DNA from 4 places in the Paenibacillus sp. GL_099_B genome. Region 4 is predicted to be linked to each of the others. Evidence: predicted binding sites of a transcription regulator. Region 4 holds the regulator's gene; each other region holds the start of a gene.
The links. Region 4 encodes Rex, which represses fermentation and respiration genes when NADH is low (regulators of the CRP and FNR family bind a similar motif). Its sites were predicted from a motif close to TTGTGAAATATTTCACAA; they were not measured.
Positions count from the first base shown of each region.

Region 1: the regulator Rex is predicted to act here: its motif matches at 1,763-1,780, upstream of AC3ITG_RS29855 (formate/nitrite transporter family protein).
Region 2: the regulator Rex is predicted to act here: its motif matches at 1,338-1,355, upstream of AC3ITG_RS19125 (cytochrome ubiquinol oxidase subunit I).
Region 3: the regulator Rex is predicted to act here: its motif matches at 1,175-1,192, upstream of pflB (formate C-acetyltransferase).

Region 1 covers NZ_CM174430.1:6,554,977-6,558,173, reverse strand. The annotation lists gene AC3ITG_RS29870 (FAD-dependent oxidoreductase) at 1-286, shown strand, start outside; gene AC3ITG_RS29865 (hypothetical protein) at 420-905, opposite strand; gene AC3ITG_RS29860 (hypothetical protein) at 1,273-1,593, opposite strand; gene AC3ITG_RS29855 (formate/nitrite transporter family protein) at 1,868-2,722, shown strand; gene AC3ITG_RS29850 (molybdopterin-containing oxidoreductase family protein) at 3,153-3,197, shown strand, end outside.
Region 2 covers NZ_CM174430.1:4,236,497-4,239,693, reverse strand. The annotation lists gene ccmA (heme ABC exporter ATP-binding protein CcmA) at 1-371, shown strand, start outside; gene AC3ITG_RS19130 (TlpA family protein disulfide reductase) at 404-949, shown strand; gene AC3ITG_RS19125 (cytochrome ubiquinol oxidase subunit I) at 1,521-2,885, shown strand; gene AC3ITG_RS19120 (cytochrome d ubiquinol oxidase subunit II) at 2,882-3,197, shown strand, end outside.
Region 3 covers NZ_CM174430.1:4,762,881-4,766,077, reverse strand. The annotation lists gene adhE (bifunctional acetaldehyde-CoA/alcohol dehydrogenase) at 1-501, shown strand, start outside; gene pflB (formate C-acetyltransferase) at 1,274-3,197, shown strand, end outside.
Region 4 covers NZ_CM174430.1:4,541,254-4,544,450, forward strand. The annotation lists gene AC3ITG_RS20490 (cell wall elongation regulator TseB-like domain-containing protein) at 1-330, opposite strand, end outside; gene AC3ITG_RS20495 (amidohydrolase) at 372-1,676, opposite strand; gene AC3ITG_RS20500 (redox-sensing transcriptional repressor Rex) at 1,663-2,316, opposite strand; gene dinG (ATP-dependent DNA helicase DinG) at 2,555-3,197, opposite strand, start outside.

The DNA.
Region 1 (3,197 bases), 2.0 Mb from region 4:
CAGCTATCGTCCGGAGTTCATGCCAACGGCTGAGAAACTGTTGCTCAAAGTGGTATATGAGCAGGCTACACGTCAGATCGTCGGAGCACAGGTGATGTCTCAGGTTGATCTGACCCAATCGATTAATACGATCTCGGTTTGCATCCAAAATAACATGACCGTAGATGAGCTGGCCTTCATCGACTTCTTCTTTCAGCCACATTACAACAAACCATGGAACTTCCTGAACACGGCGGGTCTGCAAGCACTACCTCCAATAGAAGTAAAAGCACCAGCAATGGTGTAAGGAAGGTTTGATTAATTTATAGCAACAAATAACCCGATCGGCCGATGAGAAATCACCAGCCTGTCGGGTTAACTTTTTGTTACGGATGATCGAATAATTTAAGGATATGAGTTTTAACTTTCCTGTTTTTTCTCTATAGCTCGTTGTTGTTCTCAGCAGATATTCCCCATGCACTTCCACTCAGCAGATTTCCATTAGCACGATAAGTTATCGTATAATCTCCACCTCTAACTCCCTGTGGAGTATCCGTAAAGCTTCTCCAATCCAGAGTACCACCGGGAGCTATATCTTTACTGAAGTATTCTTTTTTTGTTGAATCGTGGACCATTACCGCTCTAATTGTATTTTTTCCAGTATTTTTAATATAAACTTTGACATGGCCATATCCACCAGCGACATTGAACAAACTATAATCAGTGACTCCAGATAAGGTAGTTTTAAAAAGGTCTGAAGTTCTGAATGGAACAATAACAGGATCATCATCTTGAACAATAATCGGAGTTATAGACGGATTAACATTGGTAACTCTGTCTGTTTTTTGATCAGATGAAGCTGCTGCAACAGATACTGATGCTGCTAGTGACAAGGACAAAACGGATAATAAAAGTGCTTTTTTCATTTAGTGTACATCCCCTTATGTATAATGTTAATACATTACTATTAAACCATATATATAAATATAATTCAATATATTAACAATAATATTCCTTATATTACAACAATTTATGAATTTTACTATCCATATTGTTGTAGATAGTCCAATTAATTATATCATTGAACTTGAGTTTCCAAGAAGTATGAATCACATATCACTAGCTATTTCGGATGATATTCCCCAAGCTTGCCAGCTAAAATTTTCTCCATCAGCACGAAAGGTGATGTAATACTTTCCTTCCTCAACGCCTTGTGGAAATTTAGTAAAACTCGTCCATTAAATAGTCTTGCCAGGGGCTACTTTTTCGACGAAATATTCGTTACTTGAACGGTCATGTACCATCACCATTTTTTATCGTTTTCTTTTCAGAGTTCTCAATAAAGATTTTCACATGCTTATATTCTTCGTCAACATTAAAATTAGTAGATACATTGTTTCCAGCTAATACTGTTTTAAATGGCGGGTTGGATTCATGTTCATGAGTTGTCACTGTGTGATCAGGATCTCCTATAGATATCGTTTCGATGAGCTGACTTCTATTCTCGGTGTCTTTAGTTGTTACACGGGCATCTCGACTATTCCAAAAAACGTAGGATATGATACCCACCGTCAAGGCTAAACATAGTGTAGATATAGATGTTATTTTTTTCAATGGAGTATATCTCTCCTCACATACATAGTTAATGAATAAATTGTAATTTAATATGATTTATATATAATATTCAAGTGATTTCCAAATATGAAAGTTGAGTAACTTTTTATTCATCTGCTATTCAGCACAAAAGGCTTTCAAGGCAGAGTAAAGTAGGAACCTTCAGACTTTGTGATAAAAGTAACAAACCTCTTGAAACCTTCGCGATACAATGAACATATCAACAAAACAGGTTGAATTATGATGTTCATGAACTGTGAAGGAGAGGATCGTTATGGCAGCAAAAACACCTCTTGAGGTTGCACAATATACGGCGCATACGGGGATGAAGAAAGCTCAAAATCCGGTGTCCTCCGTATTGATACTCAGTTTTCTGGCAGGTGCTTTTATTGCGCTTGGATTTCTGCTGGATATTCGGGTCATTGCTTCTGCTCCGGCCGAGTGGGGCAGCTTGGTTAATCTGATTGGTGCAGCAGTGTTCCCGGTAGGTTTAATATTGGTGCTGATTGGCGGTGGGGAACTGCTGACAGGTAATATGATGGCCGTCCCACTTGCGACGATTGCACGTAAACTGTCCGCAGGCAACATGTTGAAGAATCTCACCTTAGTAACGATAGGTAATTTCCTTGGGGCGCTCTTTGTGGCCTATGCGTTTGGACATGTGCTCGGTCTGACGGCAGAAGGTGCCTATTTGACCAAAGTGGTGGATATGGCTGGACACAAGCTGGACGACAGCTTCCTTCAGGCTTTTATATCCGGGATCGGGTGTAACTGGCTGGTAGCTCTCGCAGTATGGCTGTCCTACGCATCGGATACGATGAGTGGAAAAGTACTGGGCATTTGGTTCCCAACGATGGCCTTTGTGGCTATTGGATTCCAGCACGTTGTCGCCAACATGTTCCTGATACCTGCGGCGATCTTCGAAGGGCATTATTCGTGGGGGCAATACATCATGAATTTCATTCCGGTATGGCTTGGCAACCTGACGGGAGGGGCGCTGTTTGTTGCGGCTGCCTACTGGATGGTGTACCTGCGCAAGCATGAGCCGGAAGTGAAGCCTGAAGTGGCAATGGCGGCGGCCCAGCCTGTGGAGACAGAAGCCAGACCGATGTGGAGCAAGCAGGCGTAGCAGCATTTTTCCGAGTAATAGAGTAGCGTTGTAACCGTGGTAACGAGTGCAAAGTAAACAGAAGAGGCGATTCTGATCTCGTTCAAGTCATGGCTGTCTGCTGTGATGGGCGGGAAAGGAATCGCTTTTTTTATGCAAAAAATATCCACGCAAAATAAATTCGCCATGACAAGGTTCGGGGGAACGAAACCTGTTCATGGCGAATTTCGGGAGTGGTCCATGATATGGCATGAGGAGGAAGTGGGGAAACACTAGCCTAATGCCTTATTTTTAATTTACCCCTGAATTTCGAGATTGAATCAAGGGAAAAAAAGATTTTTCGAAAAAAATTTGGAGCGGTTGTGACGGTGAAAAAAGACTGTTCTCTTTACGCGATTACCATGAAGAAGATATGATATGAGGATAGCTTTGAAGGGAGAGGAACTTGTATATGATCGATCAGGAGAATGGCGTATTCCCGGCGGTTTGCCCGCTC
Region 2 (3,197 bases), 300 kb from region 4:
AAGTGCTGACTATGGTAGGCTTGGACGATCAAAAAAAGAAACGGGTCACGACCTTTTCCAAAGGTATGCGGCAGCGTGTTTTATTTGCCCAGGCTCTGCTGTCCAAGCCTCCGCTGCTGATCATGGATGAGCCAACGAATGGACTGGACCCCTTTTGGATGCAGGAGTTTGCAAATCTGATAAAACAGATCAAGGAAGAGGGGCATATGGTCGTGTTCTCCACCCACCAGCTTGAGATCGCAGATGATGTTGCCGATCAGATTGTTTTTATGAACCAAGGACGTAATGTGGGAAATGGCTCTACTGAAGACTTTCGTCAACAGTTCGGGTCGCTTCATGCTGCTTTTCATCATAGTCTTGGCTTAAAATGAAGGTGAATCGATTGGAAATAAAGAGTAAAAAAATGAGTACGAAAATGAGACGTTTGATTACTTTCCTGATTGGAATGGCTGCTTTACTGGCCGCTGCGTGGGCAATTTACCAGGGGACTTCATCATCCGAGCCCAAAAGAACCGGTGCCATTGAAGCCGGTGCAACTGCTCCTGAATTCACTGCGATTAATTCAGCAGGAGAACAGGTGAAGCTGTCCGATTATCGGGGCAAAGTCGTCATGATTAACTTCTGGGCTTCATGGTGCACGCCCTGTGTGAGGGAAATGCCAATGATTAATCAGATCGCTCAGACATATCAAAACGATGTAGAGACCTTGTTTGTCAACGTGGGGGAAGCGAAGGGCACCATTCGTGAATTTATGGAGAAACAGCAATTCGATTTCCCTGTTATCATTGATGTGACCGGAAAGATTTCCAGCAAGTATCGCATCACCGGGTTGCCAGCGACCATGATCATAGATCAGGAAGGCATATTCAGTCACATTCTGCTCGGTGAGTTGACCAAAGATATTCCCTTGCAGCAATGGCTGGTGGAGACCGTACAGCAAAAGAATTAAAGCTTTGCAAGACTTAAGAACAAAAGAAGTCGCTATATAAGCGGCTTCTTTTGTTTTATTTTTTCACGAACACCTTGCACGCATAGTGGAATTGAAATCGTAATACCACGGTTGTACCTAATGAATCAATAGCCCCTTTGGGTGCTTTTTACGCTTTTCACCGAGTTGTCAGAAAGAGTTGATCCTTTCTTGAACATTTAGGGACGAAGACGTGTCAGTGATTGTATTGCTAATTCACAAAGATATAATAATTTTAACTATTAGGTCCTGTTAAGTACTTTGGCCCTTCAGTATCAGGTAAAACATAGCTCGCCAACCCATGCTCAGCCCAGTGACTATGTGTAGCAATACACAATGATGGTGTGGTAAAGCTCCTTCGTCTCTTACTTTGTGAAAAAATTCTCTTTGTACATACAACGATGGAGGAACGGTTTGTAGATAAACTCTGAACCAGTCTCGTGGGGCTCCTATCAACCTGATAAAGAACGCAGTCCAAGGGCTGACTGACCTAATAATTTAAAGATTCAAACATTACGAAAATCGAACAGAGTTTGAAAGGAGGCAGTAAAGAATGGCAATCGATACGGTGATGTGGAGCAAGCTGGTGACAGGTATGACGCTGGGCTTCCACGCTATTTTTGCGACACTTGGCGTAGGTATACCTCTAATGATCGCAATTGCAGAATTCATGGGGATTCGCAAGAAGGACCCCCATTACACACTGATGGCGAAGAGGTGGTCAAGAGGTTTTGTCATTTCTGTGGCGGTTGGTGTGGTGACCGGTACAGCGATTTCACTTCAACTGGCCCTGGTATGGCCGAATTTTATGAAACTGGCAGGCAATGTCATCGCACTTCCGTTATTCATGGAAGTGTTTGCGTTCTTTTTTGAAGCGATCTTCCTGGGCATTTATTTGTATACGTGGGGTCGATTCAAAAATCCGTACATTCACTGGCTGCTGACGATTCCAATCGTCACGGGAGCAGGCATGTCGGCTGTGTTTATTACGACGGTGAACGGCTTCATGAACCAGCCTGGAGGCTTTGTCATGGAAGCAGGCCAATTCACAGCGGTTGACCCGGTGCAGGCGATGCTGAATACGGCGACGTTCTCCAAGGTGTTTCATGTATTAAGCTCGGCCTATTTGACAGGAGCTGCCCTGTTAGCCGGAATTGCAGCCTTTGCACTGCTGAGAAAAGGGGCATCTGCATACCACAAAAAAGCCTTGAACCTCATGATGGCGGTGGTTCTGCTGTTCGGCTTACTGAACACGTTAGCGGGAGATGTGTCCGCCAAGTTTTTGGCCGAGCATCAGCCGGAGAAACTTGCAGCAGCAGAATGGCATTTTGAGACGGAGAGCGGCGCAGATTTGATTTTATTGGGATGGCTGAATGCAGAGCATGAAATTATAGGTGCCCTTCACCTGCCGAAACTGCTCAGCTTCCTGGCCTTTAGTGACTTTAATGCAGAGGTAACCGGACTGGAGGAGTTTCCGAAGGACGAATGGCCGCCGCTGCTCGTTCACTACCTGTTTGATTTAATGGCCGGAATTGGATTTACACTGCTGGTTATCTCAGTCCTGTATTTCCTGTTTGTGTTCTGGAAAAAACGCAATGAGCTGAACAAGTGGCTGCTTGGGATCATAGCGCTAGGCGCACCGATGGCTTTTCTCGGAGTTGAGCTGGGCTGGTTCTATGCTGAACTGGGACGACAGCCGTGGATTATCCGAGGATATATGCGTGTGGAGGAAGCAGCCACTTCATCACCCAACATAAGAATGATCTTTTTCTTCTTCCTGCTTCTCTACATCGTTCTGGGAGTTATGTGTGTTCTTGTCTTAAGACGTTTGTTCAACAATAATCCGGCAGAAGTCGAGATGGAGAAATGGATGAAAGAGAAGCACAATCAGTCTACAGAAAAGGGTGAGCGTGCATGAGTTACGAACTGATTGGCATTTCGGTACTCTGGCTGTTCTTGTATGGCTATTTAATTGTTGCCTCCATTGATTTCGGGGCGGGTTTCTTTGCTTTTTATGCACGCTTGACGAAACAGGATCACCTGATTAATCGTCTGATCTCCCGTTATTTATCACCGGTATGGGAGATTACGAATGTATTTTTTGTCTTTTTCTATATTGGCATCGTTGGATTCTTTCCGGATACGGCGTATTATTACGGATCAGCACTGCTCGTACCAGGGAGTATTGCCGTCATTTTGCTCGCCATTCGTGGGTCGTTTTATGCCTTTG
Region 3 (3,197 bases), 220 kb from region 4:
GCTCGTGAGAAAATGCATAATGCTTCGACGATTGCCGGTATGGCTTTTGCCAACGCATTCCTGGGCATTAACCACAGCTTGGCACACAAATGGGGCGGTCAGTACCATACAGCACACGGACGTACCAATGCGATCCTGATGCCGCACGTCATTCGCTACAATGCGAAAAAACCGACCAAATTTGCATCGTTCCCGAAATATTCGCACTTTGTTGCAGATGAGCGTTATGCCGAAATTGCCCGCATTCTGGGATTGCCTGCACGTACGACAGAAGAAGGGGTTACCAGCCTCATCAATGCCATTCGCAAACTGAACAAAACATTGGGTATTGAAGAGTCGTTCCAGGAAATCGGATTCGACGCCAAAGACTTTGAGGCACATGTGGATTATCTGGCAGACCGCGCATTCGAGGACCAATGTACAACAGCCAATCCAAAACTGCCGCTGGTGACTGAGCTGGCAGATGTGTATCGCAATGCATTCTACGGCAAGTTTGAATAACAACTAAAGCAACAGCAGGATTTAGGCAGATATAGTCAGGGTTCCCCGTGAGGGGAGCCCCGATTGCCGTCTTTCCTGTAAAAAAGGTATAACGTAATCTTTGAAGTTGTCTTTTCTAAAAGAGGTTACACGGAATCCGTGATGTTACTTTTTGAACCAGGTATTCACACCATAACGAAGAGGGAAGAAAAAAACTGAAGAAGCGAAGTGTTCTCTTTCAAGCACGATTTCAACCTTCTATGCTATATAGTTTGAATCATAAATGTACACGATAAGGGAGAGGAGAGAAAAAACCTGAAGAAGCGATAGCGCTCGCCTTTATCCCCGGATTTTCCCTTTTTAAAAGGGAATCAAAAAAATCTGGGGGTAACAGCGATCGGAAGGTTGTTCTATCCTTGGAGTGGCCAGTGTACATATCCTTTCGTTCAAATTATATTGTTCAATTGGGGAAATCGGGTTTGAACATTGATCGGAAGTTGTTCTGTCCGCGCAGTGGCTAAATGTGAATAGTTATAAGGTTCACTTTGACACAGCACAGGTGAAGTGAGGATGGTCACAAACTTTGTGATAAAAATCACAGATGATGAAAGAACGAAGACGTATACTGAAAATGTAAGAAAAACATTCATCCGCGGTTCCGGTTCCCAAGTAGAGAGAACATGTTCCGGCTTACATGTGAAATTTATCACATTAATCGCGGCTCTGGGCACAGATGAGACGAGTGAAGCATCCTGTCATGTGTCCGGAAATCCAAATTTGTGGAGGGATTACTATGTCGGTGATCGAAAAAGATGTCAAACAACAAACAGGTTGGAGAAACTTTACCAAAGGAACATGGACGAAATCCGTAGATGTGAATGATTTTCTAGTACGCAACTTATCACCTTACTATGGCGACGAAGCATTTCTTGCAGGTGCAACTCAGAATACGAAAGAATTATGGGATATCGTATCCGATCTGACAAAAAAAGAGCGCGATAACGGCGGGGTACTCGATGTTGACGTAAACACGCCAGCAACGATTGTTTCTCACCAACCAGGTTATCTGGATAAATCCAAAGAACAGATTGTTGGTGTTCAAACGGATGCTCCATTCAAACGTTCCATTCAGCCATTCGGTGGAATTCGCATGATGATTGATGCTTGTGAAGCTTATGGTTTTGAAATGCCTCAAGGCGTCATTGATATATTTACGAACATCCGTAAAACACATAACCAGGGCGTATTTGATGCTTACACATCTGAAATGCGTGCAGCACGTAAAGCAGGGATTATTACCGGTCTGCCTGATGCTTACGGCCGTGGCCGGATCATCGGTGACTATCGCCGGGTAGCTCTGTATGGCGTGGACTTCCTGATTCGGAATAAAAAAGGTGAACTGAATGCACTTGAAGTCGATGTGATTGATGAAGATGTCATTCGCCTGCGTGAAGAACTGTCCGAGCAGATTCGTGCATTGCAAGAATTGAAACAACTGGGCGAAATGCACGGTTTCGATATTTCCTTGCCAGCCACAACCGCAAAAGAAGCGTTCCAATGGCTCTACTTCGGTTACCTGGCTGCGATCAAAGAGCAAAATGGTGCAGCAATGTCGCTTGGACGTGTTTCTTCTTTCCTTGATATTTACATTGAACGTGACTTGCAAGAAGGCTTGCTAACTGAAGAACAGGCTCAAGAACTGGTTGACCATTTTGTTATGAAACTGCGGATCGTCAAATTCCTGCGTACGCCGGATTATAATGAATTGTTCAGTGGAGACCCAACATGGGTAACTGAATCCATCGGGGGCATGTCCGTAAATGGAGAAACCCGTGTTACGAAAAATAGCTTCCGTTTCCTGCACACTCTAAACAACCTTGGCCCTGCACCTGAGCCGAACCTGACTGTACTCTGGTCCACCAAGCTTCCGAAAGGTTTCAAACAATACTGTACGAAAGTATCCATCGAAACGAGCTCCATCCAGTATGAAAATGATGATCTGATGCGTCCGATCTACGGAGACGATTATGGTATTGCTTGCTGCGTATCTGCGATGAAGATCGGGAAACAAATGCAGTTCTTCGGCGCTCGTGCGAACCTGGCAAAAGCATTGCTGTATGCAATCAACGGCGGTCGTGATGAGAAATCGGGAGCACAAGTTGGACCGGAGTATCCGGCGATCACAAGCGAAGTGCTGGAGTACAATGAAGTTATGAAACGTTTCAAACCGATGATGGAATGGCTCGCCAAACTGTATATGAACTCACTCAACGTCATTCACTACATGCATGACAAATACAGCTATGAGCGTATTGAAATGGCCCTGCATGACCGTGACATCGTACGTACGATGGCTTGTGGTATTGCTGGTCTCTCGGTTGCAGCAGATTCTCTGAGCGCAATCAAGTATGCGAAAGTCAAACCGATCCGCAACGAACAAGGCATCGCAATTGATTTTGAAATTGAAGGCGACTTCCCTTGTTACGGTAACAATGAAGACAGTGTCGATAGCATTGCAGTTGAACTGGTGGAGAGCTTCATGGGCATGATTCGCAAACACAAAGCGTATCGTAATGCGATCCCAACACAGTCTGTACTGACGATCACATCGAACGTAGTGTATGGCAAAAAAACAGGTACAACACCGGATGGCCGTAAAGCAGGCGAACCGTTTGCACCAGGAGCGAACCCAATGCATGGTCGGGACAAAAAAGGTG
Region 4 (3,197 bases):
GTTCTTCAACAGTTCACCGTGCACCGCATTGGTTCCCGTCACAGGTTTGTTATTCTCATCAAACTTGATCCACACCATGACATCCTGGTTATCCTTATTTTTGCCGATCAGGGTCCAGTATATGTTGTCTCCGCCGTCTTTCTGCCCCCAGACATACTTACGCAGCTCTTCGTGGGACGTAATCCCCAGCTGTTCCTGGGCCGCCTGTATGGCCAACGCCTCTTCCTTGCGCTGATCCTGGGTAACATAGACATAATAACGCTGAAGTCCAAACAGAATCAGAACCAGGAGCAGCAGCGATATCCATATCCACTTCTTTTTTTTCTTCAAAAGCCGAACTTCCTTTCCCTATGACGCTCCTGTCCTTGTAATTAACGGGCCAGAAGACTGTCAAATGCCAGTTGAGACTCACGCAGAATGCGCTCTTCATCCATCGAAAGACATTCGCCATGTTTAACCACTTGTTTACCATCCACCCACACATGCTCCACATCTTTGGCCGATGCCGAGTAGACCGTATGGGAAATCAGATCGGTATGAGGATAGAAATGGGCTTGTTCGATGTTCAACGCGATGAAGTCGGCCTTCATGCCAACTTGCAGAGCTCCTGTATTGTTCAGGAATATGGATTTGGCACCATACGAAGTTCCAAGCATAAGCGCTTCCCCTGCCGGCACTGCAGTAGGATCACCGGATACCCCTTTGTGAATCAACGCAGCCAGTCTCATTTCTTCAAACATATCCAGATTATTGTTACTTGCTGGTCCGTCTGTTCCCAGGGACACGGTCACGCCTGCTTTCAGCAGATCAGGTACACGTGCAACACCCGAAGCCAATTTCAGGTTACTGCCTGGATTGTGGGAAACTGCTACATCATGCCGTGCGAGAATCTCGATCTCCTCATCATTCAGATGTACCGCATGCGCAACCAGAGATGGACGGGAGAAAAATCCTAGCTTCTCCAGATGTGCGACCGGACGCAGTCCGTAATCAGCCACGTTCTGCTCCACTTCGCGAAGCGTTTCAGACATATGCGTATGCAAAGGCAGATTCAGGTCATGAGCAACCTGTACCAGCTTCTCTATGTAATCCGAAGGGCAAGTGTAAGGGGCGTGTGGAGAGATTACGGTTGTAATTCTTCCGTCTGCTTGTCCATTCCATTGACGGGCAAATGCTGCGGATTCTTCCAGCTTGCGTAGTTGTTCTTCTTCTGAGCAAAGTCCGATTACCCCACGTGCCAGAGCAGCCCGAACGCCAGATTGTTCCACCACTTTCGCCACCTGATCCATATGATCATACATATCCAGGAACGCTGTTGTTCCGCCCTTCAACATTTCAAGCACGGAAAGTGATGTGCCCCAATATACGTCTTCAGACGTCATTTTGGCTTCCATTGGCCACATTTTCTCCTGCAACCATACTTGTAACGCCAGATCGTCTCCATGACCTCTCAGAAGCGACATGGCCGCGTGACCATGCGTATTGATCAGACCCGGCAAGAAGAACAGTCCTTTTCCGTCCACCTTTGTCAGACTTTCGTCTCCTTCCGGCAATGTCTCACCAATATGCACAATCTTGTCATTCTCGACAACCATAAAACCTTGAACCACTTTCCAATTCGTACCCTCACTCACGGCAAATTTGCCGTTGTGAATTACCCATCTATTTGTCGTCATCTTCCTCGTCGTCCTTTCCATTCTCCAAGTAATAAGCAAGGCTTAGCAGATCCGTCGTAAAATCGGCATGATGAATGCGAATATGCGGCGGGGTCTTTAGGATCGTTGGCGCAAAATTCAGGATCGCTTCAATTCCTGACTCAATCAGCTGATCTGCAACATTTTGAGCTTCCGTATCCGGAACCGTGATAATACCTATACGAATGTTATCTTTTTTGACCGAATCCGTTAATTCATTCATCGGCTGCACCGTCAGACTGTTGATTTGACTCCCAATCTTCGGACCGTAGGCATCAAATACAGCGACGATCTTCATGTTGTCTTTGAGGTAGGCATTGTAATTGGACAAAGCATGTCCCAAATTACCTGCTCCAACAAGAGCCACATTGATCTGCTGGTCTATTTTTAAAATATGGCGGATTTTCTCGATGAGATATGAAACGTCATACCCGATCCCTTTACGACCAAAGTCACCGAAGTAAGCCAGGTCTTTACGAATCTGGGCAGGATTCAAATCCAGCCTCAGTCCAAGTTCTTGTGAAGAAACCGTATTGACTTCGCGCTGATGCAGTTCATTCAAATAACGCAAGTAAACAGGCAATCTACGCACCACGGCTTCCGAAATTTTATCTGATTTCATTCATTGCTCCCCCTTACCAAGGCCACGATAGATAGATCAAAAGATGAGCACCCTGTCTAAAACGATGCAAAAATGATTACTGAATTAAACAGGATGCTCCTTGTTATATAATGGATAATTGCTTAAATTATTCCTTTAATCATTTTACTCGCATATCCATGAACGAATAAATGATATTACTCAATTTTACCGCCAATCAGTGGCGTCATGCAATAATGCAAGGTACAGAGCATATCTGTTATTGTTGTTCATCGGTTGGTCTCTCGAGCCATTCCGAAATGCGTGGAACCATCTGCTCGGTGAGCATGTGCTCCATTTTGGGACCAGGTAATGAATATAAAAAGTACTTGCCATAATACGCTTCAATGACGCGTGTATCGTATACAATCACTATGCCTCTGTCTTTACCTGTACGAACCAGTCTGCCAAATCCCTGCTTGAAACGAATGACTGCTTGTGGCACTGACAGCTTCATAAACGGGTTTTTCTTCTGCTGTTGCAAAAGCTCGCTCTTCGCTTCGACTAATGGATGATTCGGTGGCTGGAACGGCAGTCTGACAATCGCAAGACAGGTCAGAGCCTCTCCCGGAATGTCCACTCCTTCCCAGAAACTGCTTGTGCCAAGAAGCACCGTTGCTTTCGCATCTTGGAAGCGGCGTGTAAGCTTAGAACGACTGCCGCTGTCCACCCCTTGCCCAAGTAAAGAGATATCATTGCCTGACAAGGCCTCCTTAAGCGGGTCATAAACCTGACGCAGCATGCGGTAGGAGGTGAACAACACCATCATGCGTCCACGAGTCGCGATAGCCGTTTCCGCGAGCGAGTGCACGAGCATATCCACAAAGTGGGCATCGCCTACACTGCCCTTCACGCTTGGGAAA